3 regions of the Methylobacterium sp. 001424705 genome follow, and region 2 is predicted to be linked to each of the others. Evidence: predicted binding sites of a transcription regulator. Region 2 holds the regulator's gene; each other region holds the start of a gene.
What was found. The regulator PhoB, encoded in region 2, activates phosphate uptake and scavenging genes when phosphate is short. The targets are predictions, from matches to a motif close to TGTCATNNANCTGTCAT.
Positions count from the first base shown of each region.

Region 1: a site for PhoB is predicted at 4,953-4,969, ahead of AC6EUL_RS07305 (inorganic phosphate transporter). Genes of this name have one in related genera too.
Region 3: a site for PhoB is predicted at 3,386-3,402, ahead of AC6EUL_RS11670 (RNA degradosome polyphosphate kinase). Genes of this name have one in related genera too.

Region 1 covers NZ_JCBANU010000006.1:148,616-154,503, forward strand. Annotated here, with positions in the region: gene AC6EUL_RS07280 (hypothetical protein) at 1-144, opposite strand, end outside; gene AC6EUL_RS07285 (DUF2842 domain-containing protein) at 268-486, opposite strand; gene AC6EUL_RS07290 (ABC transporter ATP-binding protein) at 625-1,398, opposite strand; gene AC6EUL_RS07295 (ABC transporter permease) at 1,400-2,152, opposite strand; gene AC6EUL_RS07300 (NAD(P)-dependent oxidoreductase) at 2,298-2,627, opposite strand; gene AC6EUL_RS07305 (inorganic phosphate transporter) at 3,055-4,695, opposite strand; gene AC6EUL_RS07310 (GcrA family cell cycle regulator) at 5,030-5,386, shown strand; gene AC6EUL_RS07315 (hypothetical protein) at 5,468-5,888, opposite strand, start outside.
Region 2 covers NZ_JCBANU010000024.1:48,407-54,294, reverse strand. Annotated here, with positions in the region: gene pstB (phosphate ABC transporter ATP-binding protein PstB) at 1-601, shown strand, start outside; gene phoU (phosphate signaling complex protein PhoU) at 687-1,412, shown strand; gene phoB (phosphate regulon transcriptional regulator PhoB) at 1,443-2,147, shown strand; gene AC6EUL_RS17610 (matrixin family metalloprotease) at 2,201-3,229, opposite strand; gene AC6EUL_RS17605 (SDR family NAD(P)-dependent oxidoreductase) at 3,322-4,134, opposite strand; gene AC6EUL_RS17600 (MFS transporter) at 4,209-5,537, opposite strand; gene AC6EUL_RS17595 (alpha/beta fold hydrolase) at 5,853-5,888, shown strand, end outside.
Region 3 covers NZ_JCBANU010000013.1:39,164-45,051, forward strand. Annotated here, with positions in the region: gene ppx (exopolyphosphatase) at 1-873, opposite strand, end outside; gene AC6EUL_RS11670 (RNA degradosome polyphosphate kinase) at 896-3,316, opposite strand; gene AC6EUL_RS11675 (P-loop NTPase family protein) at 3,437-4,201, opposite strand; gene AC6EUL_RS11680 (AI-2E family transporter) at 4,202-5,293, opposite strand; gene purM (phosphoribosylformylglycinamidine cyclo-ligase) at 5,546-5,888, shown strand, end outside.

The DNA of each region.
Region 1 (5,888 bases), on a different contig from region 2:
GTAGGCGAGGTCGTTCTTCAGACGTTCGCAGTCGGAGACCGAGCGGGGCGCCCCCTGCGCCTGCGCGGGACGCACCGCCAGGAGGGGGAGGGCCGACAGGATCGCGAGGCCGAGCAGAAGCGAGGGCGTGCACAGGCGTGGCATTGAGCGGGACGACGGCCTTTTAACGAATGACACGGCGCGTGTCTGGCGCCCGAGTGCGGCGAAAACCCGACGCCGGCCGCCATTTTCTTGCCGGTCCGGAGGTTCTCCCCGGTTCCGGCACCCTCAGCCCCGATCCCCGGCGTCATTCTTGCCCATCCAGCTGATGAGCGGCATCAGCGGGAAGATCCAGGCGATGCCCAGCAGGGCGTAGAGCACCGCCTGCACGGCCGCCGGGGTCTCGGAGATCCGGCTGTCGGCCAGCGCCATGGCCAGCGGCGCGTAGATGATGATGAAGGCCAGCATCACGATCGTGCCGATCAGCGAGCGGGTGCGGCGGCGCATCGGCCTGGTCCTCGAAGCGAACGGGTGTCTCCCAGGGGGGTAGAGCGCCGGGCGAGCGATGGCAACGGCCGGGCCCGCGACCCTTTTCGCATCCCGCCCCGGGGCTTCTTTCCAGGCTCCTGGCCGTAACCCTTCGCCTCAGAGCTCCGCCGAGCGGTTCGACAGCTCCATCCGCAATTGCCGGGCGGCCTCCTGCAGGGCGGCGTCGCGGCGGCGGCGGGGCCGGGGCACCGTCACGGGCATCTCGGCCGCCAGCCGGCCGGGGCTGCCGGCGAGCACGACGACCCGGTCGGCAAGGGTCACGGCCTCGTCGATGTCGTGGGTCACGAACAGGATGGTCTTGCCCGTCGCCGCCTGGATGCGCTGCAATTCGTCCTGAAGGCCCTCGCGGGTGAAGCTGTCGAGCGCCGAGAACGGCTCGTCCATGAGGAGCACGTCCGGGTCGACGGCCAGCGCCCGGGCGATGGCGACGCGCTGGCGCTGGCCGCCGGAGAGCTGGTGCGGCCAGCGCTGGCCGAGGTCGCCGAGGCCCACGAGGTCGAGCATCGCCTGCGCCTTGGCCAAGCGCTCGGCCTTGGACAGGCCGCTGCCCTCGAGCCCGAAGGCGACGTTGGCGACGACCCGCCGCCAGGGCAGCAGCCGCGCATCCTGGAAGACCAGGGCCATCGGCGTGCGGCAGTCGGGGCGGGCGCGGAGGCGCACGGTGCCCGAGCTCGGCTTGGCCAGGCCGATCAGCACGCGCAGGACGGTGGACTTGCCGACCCCGGATTCGCCGACGATGACGAGGAACTCGCCGCGGGCCACGTCGAGGTCGAGGTCTTCCAGGATGACGGTCCGGGTGCCGGCGCGCGCGTAGGCGAGGCTCAGGCCCGCGATGGAAATGATCGGCTCAGGCGTGATCGATTCGGGCATCTCAGGCGCGCCACCGTAGGAGCCACCCCTGGAGGGCGACGAAGGCCGTGTCGAACAGGCCGTAGAGGGCGGCCATGGTGAGCATGTAGACGACGACGATGTCGGTGGAGAGCAGGCTGGAGGCCTGCATCATCCGGGCGCCGACGCCGGGCACGCCGAAGATCTCGGCGGCCACCACCGCCATCCAGGCCTGGCCCAGCGCCGTGCGCAGGCCGACGAGGATGCCCGGTGTCGCGGCCGGGAGCAGGATCTTGGTGAGCCGGGACCAGGGCGAGCCGAAGCCGAAGGCCTGCGCCACCTCGACGAGGTCGCGGTCGACGCCGCGCACCGCCCCCTGCGTCGCGAAGAAGACGATCCAGAACACGCCGATGGCGATGATGAAGACGGCGGCCTCCGGCTGGACGCCGAACCAGATGATGGCGAACGGCACCCAGGCCAGACCGGGAATCGGACGCAGCAGGCGCACGATCCAGGCGGTGGCGGCTTCGAACCAGCGGAACATGCCGCTGAGGAGGCCGAGGGCGATACCCGCCCCCGCGCCGACGGCGAGACCGGTCACGTAGTGGCTCAAGCTCGACAGCACCGCCTCGCCCCAGACGCCGAGGCGCACCTCGTTGAGGAAGGCGGCCGGGATCGTGCTCGGCGGCGGCAGGAAGGCCGGGTTGATCAGGCCGAGGCGCGGCATCGCTTCCCAGAACAGCAGGAAGGCGAGGAGGCCGGCCGCCGCCAGGGCGGTGGAGCGCAGGGCTATCATGGCCGGCGCCCCGGCAGGCTGCGGGTCGGACCCGAGCGGGGGCGGCGCCGCGGTGGAAGGGGTCTGGGGGTCATCGGGCTCGTGGGTTGTGAAGGCATCGCGGCGCAGCCGGCCGGAGCGGATGCGGAGGGACGGGTGAGGGCATTCAGGCCCCGCCAGCGGCGGCGTCGCGGGTCCGCGGCCTCACGACGGAGGCGGTCTCGCGGGACCGGCCGGGCGCTGGGCCGCCCTGGGCCGGGCCGGTGGAGGCGAACAGGCCGTTGGAGGCGAACAGACGGTGACGCCCCACAGGCCTCCGCAGCGCCGCGATCGCGCCGGGTGCGCCGCCGGCGTGGCGCGCCCGCGCCCGCGCCAGGGCGACGTCGTCATCGTCGCGGAGGCGAGCCAAGCCCGCGACCGCGTGGTCCGCGTCGCGGAGATGCCGTGCGAACGGGTCGCCGATGAAGCCGGCGGTGCCGGTGAGGAAGACGCGCATGGGGTCCCTGGCGGCCGTCCGAACCGGGTCGAGCCTGTCCCCGACCTACACGCAGCGCCGCGCGACCTCAAGAAAGCGGGGGGCCGCCTCCATAGGCCCGCCGCCCCGGAGGCCATCGGGGTCCGTCATCGCTCCCGGGGGCTCCGTCGGCGATTGTCCCGGCGGGGGTTCGTCGTGCCGGAAACCCGCTTGCACCCCCCGTCATCCCGGGGCCGCGCCGCTCGGGATCCAGACACACAGGTGGTGCAGGACCATCGACGGGCGGCGACCCTGGATCGCACGCCGCTGCCCCTTCGGGTCCGGGCTCGCCTGCGGCGCCCCGGAATGGCGGCGCGTCCTCCCCTGCGATCACCCTGTCCACGGGGGGCCGCGTCGGACTGGAGCGACCCCTGGGAACAGGGGGGTGGGACGCGATGCGCCCCCCTCGTCAGAACACGTGCCGCAGGATGACGAACAGCCCGCCCGCCAGGGTGATGGCCGCCGGCAGGGTCAGCACCCAGGCAAGCGCCATGTTGCGCACGGTGGCGACCTGCAGGCCCGAGCCGTTGGCCGCCATGGTGCCGGCGACGCCGCTCGAAAGGATGTGGGTGGTGGAGACGGGCAGTCCGTAGAGCTCGGCCAGCCCGATGGTACCAGCGGCCACCATCTCGGCCGAGGCGCCCTGGGCGTAGGTGAGGTGGGTCTTGCCGATGCGCTCGCCCACCGTGACGACGATGCGCTTCCAGCCGACCAGGGTGCCGAGGCCGAGCGCCAGGGCGACGCAGACCTTCACCCAGGTGGGGATGTAGCGGGTGCCGTCGTTGAGCAGGCCCTCGTAGGCCTTGAGTACCTTGCCCTCGGCCTCCGGGAAGCCGGCGCCGGCGGCCGGCAGCAGCCGCACCGCGTCGGCGGCGAGGTACATGTCGTTGCGCAGGTTCGGGGTGGCGGCGGCCGGCACCTGGCGGATCGCGCCGTGGCGCTGCACCGAGGCGGCGATGTCGTCCGAGAGGGCGGCCAGCGCCGCATAGACGGCGGGGGTGTTCAGCGCCTTCGTCCGCAGGGCCTCGCCGACCTGGGCCCGGGCGGCCGCCGCATCGGGACGGGCCGCACCCGCGGCCCGGGCGGCGAACACCGTGCGGGCGTCCCGCGACTGCTGCACGAAGACCGGCGTCATGTCGTCCGACATGGTGCGGTTGAGGGCGTAGGCGGTGGGGGCCGCGCCGATCAGGATCAGCATGATCAGGCCCATGCCCTTCTGGCCGTCGTTGCCGCCGTGGAAGAACGACACCAGGGTGCAGGTGAGGATGAGGAGGCCGCGGATCCAGAGCGGGGGCGGGGCCTCGCCCGCGGGGGCCTCGTAGAGGTCCCGGCGCCGAACCACCGCCTTCATGGCCACGAGCAGCAGGGCCGCCAGGACGAAGCCGAGGACGGGTGAGAACAGCAGCCCCTCCAGCACCGTCACGGCCTGTCCCCACTCGACCCCGGAGGTGCCCTGGCCCTCGGGCGCCATCAACTGGTTGGCGAGGCCGACGCCGATCACCGAACCGATCAGGGCGTGGGAGGAGGAGTTCGGCAGGCCGAGCGCCCAGGTGCCGAGGTTCCACAGAATCGCGGCGATCAGCAACGCGAAGATCATCGCGTAGCCGGCGGACGAGCCGACCTGCAGGATAAGCTCCACCGGCAGCAGGGTGACGATGGCGTAGGCCACCGCGCCGGAGGACAGCATGACGCCCAGGAAGTTGAAGGCGCCGGACCAGATCACCGCCACCACCGGCGGGAGTGCGTGGGTGTAGATCACCGTCGCCACCGCGTTGGCGGTGTCGTGGAAGCCGTTCACGAACTCGAAGGCCAGGGCGATCAGGAGGGCCAGGGCGAGGAGGGCGAAGGCCCCCAGCGCGAGCGGCGTCTCGCCGACCGCGTTCATGTCGTGGATCAGGCTGTAGCCGGCATAGGCGAGGCCGCCGAGGAGGACGAGGGCGAAGGCCAGGAGGCCCGAGACGGGGATGCGGCCGTCGAGGTTCGGGCCCGGGCGGCGGCCCGGTTCCGCCTGCGGCACCGGGCGGAGTCCGGGGGCGATCGCATCGGCCATGATTCGGGTCTCCCGGCTGGGCGATCGCCGCTGCGGGTCGATCCCGGCAGGATCCCCGCACGTCCCGGGCTCTATGACGGTCCCGTCTCAGGACGATGACAGCCGGCGGCCTCCTGGCAGCGGCCGGGATGAAACCCATTCGTGGTTCGTGACGGCTGCCGGCCCGGCCCGCAGCGGCTCAAGAAAGCGGCCCGAAACCTGTGCGCTGCAACACACACATGCGTCAGCACTTGTTTGCCGAGGGGCAAACCCCAGATATAACAGCATCATGACGCTGTCGCGTCCGGTCTGGCCGCGCTTCCGACCTGTGCAAGGTCCGCGATTCTTCCCATTCATGTCCGCGGGTCGCCCGCTGTGTCCATGCAGGGGAGAGGCCCTCCCGAAGGCGACACGCTCCCGATCCGTCACACGCCGCAGGGCCCCGCCCGCGAAAGCCAGTCCGCGAGTCATTCGATCCATGAACCAGCTTGTCCGCATGTCACAGGTCGGCGAGGCCGATGCCATCGCCGAACCCTCCGCCGAGTTGCGGGTGCCGTTCGCGCAGTCCGGTGCCTTCGTGTGCAAATTCATCATCGGCGAGCCCAACGACCGCGCCGTCTGCTGCGGCGCCCCGGCGCCGGACGGCAAGAGTTGGTGCGCGTTCCACCGCCGCATCGTGTTCGAGCCGGCCCGGCCCGGCCGCCTGCGCTGATCCGCAGACGTCCCATCGCGCGCTCACCCCAACCCCGTCGGTCCCCCCGGCGGGGTTTTCCTATGCGGAACCGGTCGCATCCTAGTCGTCGCCCTCCTCCTCGTAGGGGCGATAGGTGCGTAGGCGCCGGCCGTCGGGGAACTCGACGCTGCGGGACCGCACCACGAGGTACCCGGCCTCCTGGGCCTGGCGGATCCGGCGGGCCCGGTCGTCCTCGTACCCGAACGGGCCAGTCGATTCCGGGACGACGCCGTAGCTGTAGCGCATCACCGGCGGGCGCGTCGTGACGCGGCGGACGGCGGGGTCCTGGCGGTCTTGGGCGCGCGCCACCGTCCGGACGGCAGGACGACGCGACGGGGATGCCGTCGGGCGCGCGACCCGCACGCGTGCTTGGGTATTCCCACGCGCGCTTTTCGGCGTCCGGACCGCCGCGTGCGTCGGGCGCCGCGCCTCGGCAGGCGCTGCGGCCGCCTGCTCGGGCGCCTCGGGCTTGGTGACCGGA
Region 2 (5,888 bases):
GATCTACAGCCTGTATCCGGACCAGCGCGCGGAAGGGGAGATCCTCCTCGACGGCCAGAACGTCCTGGATTCCGGGGTCGACCTGAACGAGCTGCGCTCGCGCATCGGCATGGTATTCCAGAAGCCGACCCCGTTCCCGATGTCGATCTACGACAACGTCGCCTTCGGCCTGCGCCTCTACGAGAAGCTGCCCAAGGCCGACCTCGACATGCGCGTCGAGGAATCCCTGCGCAAGGCCGCCCTCTGGGACGAGGTGAAGGACAAGCTCAGGCAATCCGGCATGGGCCTCTCGGGCGGCCAGCAGCAGCGCCTCTGCATCGCCCGCACGGTGGCCCAGCGCCCCGAGGTGATCCTGTTCGACGAGCCGACCTCGGCCCTCGACCCGATCTCGACGGGCCGCATCGAGGAGCTGATCGAGCAGCTGCGTTCGGAATTCACCATCGTCATCGTCACGCACAACATGCAGCAGGCGGCGCGCATCTCGCAGTTCACCGCCTTCATGTATCTCGGCGAACTGGTGGAGTTCGGGCCCACCACGCGCATCTTCATGAATCCGGAAAAGCGCCAGACGCAGGACTACATCACCGGCCGCTTCGGCTGATCCTCCGCCGGCCGGTCTCGGCCCGCGTCCCCCATCACCGCCAGGGCGGGCCCCGACAGGCGGGCCCGATCGAGGAGCGAACCCCATGCCCGACCACATCGTCAAATCCTACGATACGGACCTCGAGGACCTGCGCCGCTCGATCTCCGAGATGGGCGGCATCGCCGAGAAGATGATGACCGAGGCCGGCGAGGCCCTGGTGCGCCGGGACGCGCCCCTGGCCCAGGCGGTGATCGCCGCCGACGCCCGCCTCGACACCCTCCAGCGCGAGATCGAGGAGCGGGCGATCCTGCTCATCGCCCGGCGCCAGCCCCTGGCCATCGACCTGCGCGAGACCGTGACGGCGATCCGCGTGTCGAACGATCTCGAACGCATCGGCGACCTCGCCAAGAACGTCGCCAAGCGCGTCGTGGCGATCGCCGACCAGATCCAGCCGCAGAAGATCGTCATCGGCGTCCAGCACATGAGCGACCTGGTGCAGGAGCAGCTCAAGGACGTCCTCGACGCCTATGCCAGCCGCGACACCAAGGCGGCCCTCGACGTCTGGGAGCGCGACGACGCCATCGATGCCCTCTACAATTCCCTGTTCCGCGAGCTCCTGACCTACATGATGGAGGACCCGCGCAACATCTCGTTCTGCACGCATCTCCTGTTCGTGGCCAAGAACATCGAGCGCATCGGCGACCACACCACCAACATCGCCGAGACGATCCACTACCTCGTCACCGGCGAGAACCTCCTGGCCGAGCGCGAGCGCCCGAAGAACGACGCGTCCAACTACGCCACCGTGGACATGCCCGGCGCGGCCTGACCCCCGTGCCGGTCTGATCGAAAGCGCACGATGAGTACGCGTATCCTGATCGTCGAGGACGAGGAGGCCCTGACCCTCCTCCTCCGCTACAACCTCGAGGCCGAGGGGTTCATCGTCGACTCGGCCGCCCGCGGCGACGAGGCGGACCTGCGCCTGCAGGAGCAGGTGCCCGACCTCGTCCTGCTCGACTGGATGCTGCCGGCCCTGTCGGGGATCGAGCTCTGCCGCCGCATCCGCGCCCGGCGCGAGACCGAGCGGCTGCCGGTCATCATGCTCACGGCGCGGGGCGAGGAGGGCGACCGCATCCGGGGCCTCGGAACGGGCGCCGACGACTACATCGTGAAGCCGTTCTCGGTGCCGGAGCTCCTCGCCCGGGTCCGCGCCCTGCTGCGCCGGGCCAAGCCGGCCCACGTCGCCAACCTGCTGGTGGCCGGCGACATCGAGCTCGACCGGGTCAGCCACCGCATCCGCCGGGAAGGCCGCGAGATCCATCTCGGGCCGACCGAGTTCAAGCTCCTCGAATTCCTGATGCAGAGCCCCGGCCGGGTGTTCTCGCGCGAGCAGCTCCTCGACGGCGTCTGGGGCCACGACGTCTACATCGACGAGCGCACGGTCGACGTCCATGTCGGGCGCCTGCGCAAGGCCCTGAACCGCCCGCGCCAGAGCGACCCGATCCGCACGGTCCGCGGCTCGGGCTACTCCTTCGACGAGATGTTCGAGGCCGAGGCCGAGTAGCCGATCCCGAGGCGCGCCGGCCCAGCCGTCAGGCGGATAGCCGGGCCCGCCGCCTAGGCGAAGATCATCGCATCGGTGGGCAGGTGGACGGTGAAGGCCTTGCCCTCGTCGACCCAGCCCGGACCGGCGGCGCCGTGGTTGATGCCGTTGGCTTCCTCGGCACTGCCGGCGAAGTGATGCTGGCCGGTCTGGGTGTTGTAGAAGCGCTCCAGGGTCAGGCCGCCGGGGGCGCCCGCATCCGCGTAGGCCTCGAAGGCCACGCCCTCGTACGTGTAGGTCGGCGCCGTCTTGAGGACCTGGTCCCGCTCGGCGACGCTCGTCGTGAAGAAGTGGGCGTTCGAGGCCGTGTCGAAGAACCGGAACACGTCCACCGTGTCGGCGCCCTGGGCCGGGGCCGCCCACGGGGTGCCCTCGTAGGTGAACCACGGCAGCGTCTTTTCGATCTGCGCCTTCTCGGCCGTGCTCGTGGTGTAGAAGTGATCCCCCGTATGGGTGTCGTAGAACCGATAGACCGCCGTGACGGCGGTGCCGGCGACCGGGCTCGTCTGTGCCGCCGCGGCCACCACCGGGGCGGGCGGCGCACCGTACAGGGCCTGGATCCCGGCGATGTCGCCGGCCGCCAGGGTCGTGATGCCCCTGTCGAGGATGGCGTTCATCACCTCGGGCTTGGCGTCGTAATGGTCGAGGCCGAGCGCGTGGCCGATCTCGTGCAGCGCCACCAGGGAGAAATCCACGTTCTGGGTGCCGACGATGCGGGCGCCGGAGGCGTGCCAGCCCTCGCCGCTGTCGAAGGTCACCTCCGCGGACTGCATGCGCTGGCCGCTGTAGGAATAGGTGGCGTAGCCCAGGGTCTTGCCGAGCCCGTCGATCCCCCCGAGGGTGAAGTCGATCTGGGCGTTGGCCGTCGCGGCCACCTGCTGGAAGGCGATGTCGGCGGCGGCGGCCCAGGTGGCGAAGGCGGCCTGGAGGAGGCTCACGAAGCCGGTGGGGATCGTGCCGTCGACGGCCCAGGTGACGGTGCCGCCGCCCGTGCCTGCCGCGCCCGTTCCCCAGCGCGGACCTTCCAGCGCATAATCCCCCATCGGCCGCCCTCCCGTGCGTTCGGGCCAGGGTCGGCGGCAGAGGTTGCGAAATCCTTACCGGACCGGCCGCAACGCGTCGGGGCGGCGCGTCCTCACACGATGCTGCGCACCACGCCGCCATCGACGCGCAGCGCCGCCCCGCTGGTGGCGCTGGCGGCCGGGCTGCAGATGTAGGCGACCATGCTGGCGACCTCCTCGACGGTGGCGAGGCGGCCGATCAGCGAGGTCGGGCGGTGCTCGGCCACGAAGGCGCGGCCGGCGGCGTCGAGGTCGACGGCGCCCCCGGTTCCGCCGTCCTGCCCCTGCGCCATGCTCTTCATGAAATCGGCGACCCCCTCGGACAGGGTCGGCCCCGGCAGCACGCTGTTCACGGTGACGCCGCTGCCCGACACGGTCTCGGCGAGCCCCCGGGCCACGGCGAGCTGGGCGGTCTTCGTCATCCCGTAATGGACCATCTCCACCGGGATGTTCACGCCGGATTCGCTGGAGATGAAGACCACCCGGCCCCAGCCGCGCGCGACCATGCCGGGGGTGTAGGCCCGCGCCAGGCGCACGCCGCTCATCACGTTGGTCTCGAAGAACCGCTGCCAGTCCTCGTCCGGGATCTCGAAGAACGGCTTCGGCTCGAAGATGCCGGTGTTGTTCACCAGGATGTCGACGTCCGGCAGGCCGGCGACCACGCGGGCCGCCCCGTCCGGACTGGCGACGTCCCCGGGCGCCCCGATGAAGCCGGCACGGCCGGTCTCGCGCTTCAGGCGGTCGACGGCGTCGCGGACGCGGTCCTGCGTCCGCCCGTTGATCGCCACGTTGGCGCCGAGTTCGCCCAGGGCCTTGGCGATGGCGTAGCCGATGCCGCTGGTGGAGCCGCTGACGAGGGCGCGCTTGCCGGACAGGTCGAGGTTCATGGGATCGTCCTTCGGAGAGGCACTGATCCGGGTCAACGCGCAGGTCGGGCCCTGGTGCGATCGCGGCGGATGCGTCAGGCGCGGGGCTGGCGCCGCAGGACGCTGGTCACCGCCCCGAGGCTCGCCAGCGCGACGGCGCACCACAGGGTCGCGGTCACCGGCCCGGCCGGCGGGCCGCCCTGGTGCAGGCCGAAGATCACCGCCACCAGGGCCGCGCCGAAGGATTGTCCGGTGAGGCGGGCGGTGGACTGCATCCCGCTCGCCCCGCCGCTGCGGTCCCGCGGGGCGCTGGTGATGATGACCTTGTTGTTGGGCGACTGGAACAACCCGAAGCCGAGGCCGCACAGGGTCAGGCGCCAGGCGATGTCGGGATGCGACGCGCCCGCGGGGAGGAGGGCCGTCGCCGTCAGGCCGGTGGCCATCAGGGCGAGGCCGAGGCCGCCGAGCAGCCCCGGGGCGTAGCGGTCGGCGAGGCGCCCCGAGATCGGGGCCATCAGGGCGATGGCCAGGGGCCACGGCGTCATCAGGAAGCCGGTCTGGGTCTCGGAGAGGTGCAGCACGTCCTGGAAGTAGAAGGGCAGGGCGACGTAGGCCATCATCTGGGCCGCGAAGGAGGCGACCGAGCTCGCCATCGACAGGGCGAAGGCGGGGATCCGCAGGAGGTCGACGGGCAGGAGCGGGCGCGCCAGCCGGGTCTGGGTCCGGACGAACACCGCGCCGATCGCCAGGGCCGCCCCGATCTCGGCCAGCGCCACGCCCCGGGTCGCCGGGTCGCCGAGGCCGTCGACCCCGATGATGAGGAGCCCGAAGGTCACGGCGTTGAGGAGGGCGCTGCGGAGGTCGAAGCGCCCGCCGTTCCGGGGCGTCGCCGGGAGGGTGCGGGCCCCCACCGTCAGGGCGATCAGCCCCACCGGCAGGTTGACCAGGAACAGCCAGGGCCAGCTCGCCACCGACAGGATGGCGGCCGCCACCGTCGGACCGGCGGCGGAGGCCATGGCCACCACCAGGGCGATGTTGCCGACGCCGCGCCCGATCATCCGCTGCGGGTAGATGAAGCGCACCAGGGCGGTGTTCACGCTCATGATGCCGGCCGCCCCGAGCCCCTGCGCGATCCGCGCGGCCACCAGGGCTTCGAAGCTGGGGGCGAAGGCGCAGGCGACGGACGCCGCCGTGAACACGGCGAGACCGGCGAGGTAGATCCGGCGATAGCCCAGGATGTCGCCCAGGGCGGCCAGGGGCAGCAGGGCGGCCGTCACCGCGATCTGGAAGCTGTTGGTCACGAAGATCGCCGCGGAGGGCTCGACCCCGAGGTCCTTGGCCATCACCGGCAGGGCGACGTTGACGATGGCGCCGTCGAGGACCGCCATGGTCATGGCAAGGCTGATCGCGAGGAGCGCCAGCATGCGTTCGCGCACCGGAATGCCGTCCAGTCCGGGCTCGGGCGGTGTCCGGGGCGGGAGATCCTGGTGCGGGAGATCTTGACCCTGGGAGGGATCCTGATCCCGGGACGTCGTCCGGTCCGGGGAGGAAGGTCGGCCGCGCGGATCCGGGCCGGGAACGTCGGTGGTCATGGCCGAGCCCTGGGACGCCGGGCCGGAAACCGCAAGGGCCGGGGAAACGCGGCGTGTCGTTTGTCACCGGGATCGGGCGACGCTGGTGCGGAACCTGCGCTATGTCAGCCCGGTGCGTAGGATTGCGCGCCGTTGCCGGGACCCCACATGGACGCGCTCCTCAAACTCTCCGCCCTGCTGCTG
Region 3 (5,888 bases), on a different contig from region 2:
CTCTTCCAGCACCACGGCCCCGTAAGCGAGGAGGGGACGGCGCGCTTCGGAGACGCTCTCCACATCCTGCAGCAGGGCCGCGTCGGTGCGCTCCACCACTTCGAGGAAGTTCAGCTCGTCCGACGGCTCGACGCTGTAGCCGTGCATGACGTGCAGCGGGTATCCCCGGGCCGATTGGTGCAGCCGCGCGAGCGCGCGCCACGTCCCCCCGACGGCGTAGAAGCTGCGCCCGCGCAGGGTCTCCAGCTGGGGCGCCGCCTTCTTCAGGTTCTCCCGGACGATCTTGAGGGCCTTCTTGACCGAGCCGCCCGAGAGATCCTGGAGGGCAAGGCCGCCGAGCGGCATCGTCACGCCCATCCCCACCGTGGCCCCGCGCACATCCACCAGTTCCAGGGAGCCCCCGCCGAGGTCGCCCACGACCCCGTCGGGCGCGTGGAAGCCCGAGATGACGCCGAGCGCCGAGAGCTCGGCCTCGCGCCGGCCGGAGAGCAGTTCGATGCGCTGGCCGCAGGCGGCTTCCGCCGCGGCGAGAAATTCTTGGCCGTTCTCGGCGTCGCGCGCGGCGGCGGTGGCCAGCACGAAGGTGCGCGACACGCGCATGGTTTCGCACAGCACGCGGAAGCGCGCGAGCGCGACCAGTGCCCGGCGCACCGCCTCCTCGTTGAGGCGGCCCGTGGAGAGCACGTTGCGGCCGAGGCCGCACAGCACCTTCTCGTTATAGAGCGGAGTGGGCGCCCGGGTTAGGCCGTCATAGGCGACAAGCCGTACCGAGTTCGAGCCGATGTCGATGATCGCCACCGGCTCGATGTGGTCCCCGGCCCCGGACAAGGGGATGCCCTGGACGGGCGCGGGGCGGGCTGGGTCGAGGCCCATGCGGGCTCCTCTGGACGGTCCGTCAGCCACGCTGCGCGCGTCGGCTCAGGGCGCGCGGGCTCGACTTCTTCGACGACTTGCCGCGCCCGGAGAGGCTCGGATTCGTCATGAAATACTTGTGCGCATTGAACGGCTCCTCCCCTTCGGCAGGTTGGATCCGTTCGCTGGCACCAGACGCCAGTACACGCCAGCTTTGGCGGTTGTCGAGGAGATTGGCCAGCATGATCTGGTCCAGCACCTGCTGATGCACCGTTGGATTGGTGATCGGCAGGAGCGCCTCGACGCGCCGATCGAGATTCCGGCTCATCAGGTCGGCTGACGAGATGTAGACGACGGCCTTGGGGTGGGGCAGCCCGACACCGTTGCCGAAGCAGTAGATGCGTCCATGCTCCAGGAAGCGCCCGACGATCGATTTGACGCGGATCGTCTCCGACAGCCCCGGGATTCCCGGGCGCAGACAGCAGATGCCGCGCACCACGCAGTCGATCTGGACCCCCGCCTGGGAGGCGTCGTAGAGCGCATCGATGATCTGCTGGTCGACCAGCGAGTTGCATTTGATCCAGATCGCGGCCGGGCGTCCGGCCTTCGCATGGGCCACCTCCGCCTCGATGTTCTCCAAGAGGCGCGGTTTCAGGGTCAACGGCGAGACCGACATCCGCTCCAGCTCGGCGGGCTCGGCGTAGCCGGTGATGAAGTTGAAGATCCGGCTGACGTCCCGCGCCACGGCGGGATCGGCGGTGAAGAAGGACAGGTCGGTGTAAATGCGCGCGGTGATCGGATGGTAGTTGCCGGTGCCGACGTGGCAGTAGGTGACGAGGCGGTCGCCCTCGCGCCGGACCACCATCGACAGCTTGGCATGGGTTTTGAGTTCGATGAAGCCGAACACGACCTGCGCGCCGGCCTTCTCCAGGTTGCGCGCCCAGCGGATGTTGGCCTCCTCGTCAAAGCGGGCCTTCAGCTCGACCAGCGCCGTCACCGACTTGCCGAGCTCGGCGGCTTCCGCCAGGGCCGCAACGATCGGCGAGTTCGAGGAGGTGCGGTAGAGCGTCTGCTTGATCGCCACCACGTTGGGGTCGCGGGCGGCCTGGGCGAGGAACTGCACCACCGCATCGAAGGATTCGTAGGGGTGGTGGACGATGAAGTCCTTCTGTCGGATCGCCGCGAAGACGTCGCCGCCGCTCTCGCGAATGCGCTCGGGGAAGCGGGGGTTGTAGGACTTGAACTTCAGGTCCGGCCGATCGATGCCGACGATCTGCGATAGCTCGTTGAGGGCGAGCATCCCCTCCACGAAGATCACCGCGTCGCTGCTGATCTCGAGCTCGTCGGCCACGAAGGCACGCAGGTCCTCGGGCATCCCGGCCTCGACCTCCAGCCGGATGACGACGCCGCGGCGGCGCTGCTTGAGGGCCGTCTCGAAATGCAGGACGAGATCCTCGGCCTCCTCCTCGATCTCGAGGTCCGAGTCGCGGATGACGCGGAACGCGCCCTGTCCGCGCAAGGCATAGCCGGGGAAGAGCCGCCCGGTGAACAGCACGATGACCTGCTCGATGGCGATGAAGCGGGCGGTCGCATCGTTCTCGGCATCCGGCAGGCGCACGAAGCGGTCGAGCACCGCTGGCAGACGGATCAACGCGCGTAGGGTCCGGCCGTCGCGGGGGCGCACCAGCATCAGTGCGATGGTGGAGCCGAGATTCGGGATGAACGGGAACGGGTGCGCCGGATCGATGGCGAGCGGCGTCAGGACCGGAAAGACGTGGTTGAGGAAGTAGTCCTCCAGCCACGCCTTGTGATCCTGGGTCAGGCCCGCGGGCTCCATGAGCTCGATGCCGACGCCGAGGAGTTCACCGCGCAGCTCGCGCCAGCGCGCCTGCTGGTCGAGGGCGAGGCGAGAGACCTCGGTTCCCACCCGCGCCAGCTGCTCGGCCGGGGTCAGGCCGTCCTGCGAGGGCAGGACGAGACCGGCACGAACCTGGTCGTGCAGGCCAGCGACCCGCACCATGAAGAATTCGTCGAGGTTGTTGGCCGAGATTGAGAGGAACCGGACCTGCTCCAGGAGGGGGTGGTTGGCGTTCGAGGCCTCCTCCAGCACCCGGCGATTGAACTGGAGCCAGGACAGTTCGCGGTTGACGAAGCGCTCGGGCGAGTGGCGCAGGGCGAGCCCTGCCTCCCGCACGGAATCACGCGCCTCCGCACCTGGGAGGCCGTCGGCGGGAGGGAGCGGCAGGTCTCCGGGAGGCGGCAGGTCGAGATCGGCATCGGGCAGGGCATTGGATACGGGCGCCTTGGCATCCGCGAGCGCGTCCCGGATCGTCTTCCCCGGCTGAGGTTTGGAGGCTACCGCTGCGGGCTGCCCGGTCCGCCGGGCGGCGGGCCGGGCAGCCCGCGTGCGGCCCTCGGTGACACGCGGGGTTCCGGCATCCGATGCGGTCGTGTCCGAGTCCATGTCCGCCAAGAGTTCGTCTCCTACAGGTCTTCGAGGGTCGGCGTCGTAGCATGGGCCGGGCCGGCGTTTGTGACGGTTGCATGACGATCTTCGGCCGTTGGTCGTGTAGCCAGGCCGCCGTCAGATCGGGGCATGATCCCCGGGATCCGTCTCGTCCTCGTCCTCCGGTTCTTCGGCCCCGAAGCCAAGGCGCTCCAGCACCGCCAGCGCCAGTGGCTTGGTGATGCGTCGACCCCGGCTCAGGGCATCCCGGTCCAGGGCGGTGACCACTTCTCGGGCGCGCCCGAGAGAGCGGTCGATCCGCAGGGCCAGGGCCTCCACGATGGCGAGATCCACCACCAGCTGCCGGTCGACGAACAGCTTGACGAGGACCGCGCGCAACAGGGCGTCGTCCGGGGGCAGGATGGTGGCGCCGGGGGCGAGGCGCAGGCGGGAACGCAGGTCCGCCGTCGTCAGGCCCAGCCCCTCCACCGAGGTGGCGGAGGTGACCAGCACCGGGCAGCCCCGTTCGCGCGCGAGGTTGAGGAGGTGGAACAGGGCCGCCTCGTCGCGGGGCGCGCTCCCGTCCGCTCCCACTCGGTCGATGTCCTCGATCACCAGGGCGCCGTTGGAGAGGAAGCGCGGCACCGTCGCAGCGGTGATCTCTGAAGCCTGGGCCGTCCAGGCGTGGGAGCGGGTCGCCCAGATCGAGGCGAGATGGCTCTTGCCGCTCCCCGGTGGTCCGGTGAGCAGGCACACCGTGTCGGGCCAGTTGGGCCAAGCCTCGACCAGCGTATAGGCAGCCTCGTTGGCCGGGCCTACGAGGAAGTCCTCGCGGCCGTAGCGCGGGTCGGCCGGCAGGTCGAAGGCCAGCTGCTTCGGGGGGACGGTGTCGCGGGTTGCCATTCAGGGTTCAGGCTTCGACAGGAGCGCGGGTGCGTCCGCGTAGTAGAGCGGACTCTGGAGGTAACGCTCCAGGACGAAGCGGACCAGCACGCCGATGGACGCCGCCACCGGAACGGCCAGCAACAGCCCGAGGAATCCGAACAGCGAGCCGAAGGCGAGGAGTGCGAACATCAGCCAGACCGGGTGAAGACCCACCGATTCGCCCACGAGCTTGGGCGAGATGATGTTGCCTTCGAGGAACTGTCCCACCACGAACACCCCGATGGTCAGGCCGATATGCAGCCAGTCGGAACCTGGCCAGAACTGCGCCAGGGCGACCCCGACCGAGAGCAGGAAGCCGGTCAGCGTCCCCACGTAGGGGATGAAGGTGAGGAAGCCGGCGATCAGGCCGATGAGAACGCCGAAGTTCAATCCGACGAAAAAGAGGCCGACGGCGTAGAAGGTACCGAGGATGAGGCAGACCAGGGTCTGCCCGCGGACGAACCCCGTCACCGCCCCGTCGATCTCGCGCCCGAGGCGCCGGACCACCGGGCGATGCCGGGGAGGCACCCAGCCGTCGAGGGTCGCGATCATCCGGTCCCAATCGACGAGGAGGTAGAATGCCACCACGGGCGTGACGACGAGGAGCGACGCGATGGAGATCAGCGCTTGGCTGCCCGACCACAAGGATTTCAGGAAGGTCAGGAACCAGGTGCCGCCCTGTCCCACCAAGGTGCCGACCTGCGACTGCAGATCGGTGAGCACGTCGGCGCCTCCCACCCGCTGCAGCAGTGGGCCGGCCCGTTCGGCGAGGATGCCCTGCAGCCGTGAGACCATGCCGGGCAGAGTCGCCACGAGGGCGGAGACCTGATTGGCGGCGAGCGGCACCACGAGAAGCAGGGCCACCACGAGCCCGACGACGAAGACCGCAAGGATGAGGAGCGAGGCCGAGAGCCGCCCGAGCCCAAGGCGCTCGAGTCGGTCCGCGATCGGGTCGAGGAGGTAGGCCAACGCGAGGCCCGCCACGAAGGGCAGCATGACGTCGGCGAGCAGATAGAGCAGGAGGGCGACGCCCACGAGGGCCATCAGCCCGATCATCGCCCTGCCGCGCATCGGCCGTTCCCCGTCCCAATCGTCGTGTGCGCGACGTCGCCGTTCGCGGATCAACAGTGGGAACGGGAGGGGACGCGGTCAAGGCTGCAGGGCGCATGCCGACGTTTCGCGTGCGCCGCTGTCGGAGCCTCGGCTGCGGACCTTGGTGCGAATCCCCGCGACCTGCGATGCGCTCGCTGCGAGGACGGACTCGCGAAGGCGCGCGGGAGCGGTTAGAGGTCGCGGAACACGGACCTTCGGAGAGCGGCGCGGATGACCGGCGAGCCCAGACACGGAATGACCTACGCGGACGCGGGCGTCGACATCGATGCTGGCAACGCCATGGTCGAGACGATCAAGCCGCTGGTGCGCGCCACGCGCCGGCCGGGGGCGGATGCCGAGATCGGCGGGTTCGGCGGCCTGTTCGATCTGAAGGCCGCAGGTTTCAAGGATCCGATCCTGGTGGCGGCCAATGACGGCGTCGGCACCAAGGTGAAGATTGCCATCGAGACGAACCGGCACGACACCATCGGCATCGATCTCGTGGCCATGTGCGTCAACGACATCATCGTACAGGGCGCCGAGCCGCTGTTTTTCCTCGACTATTTCGCTACCG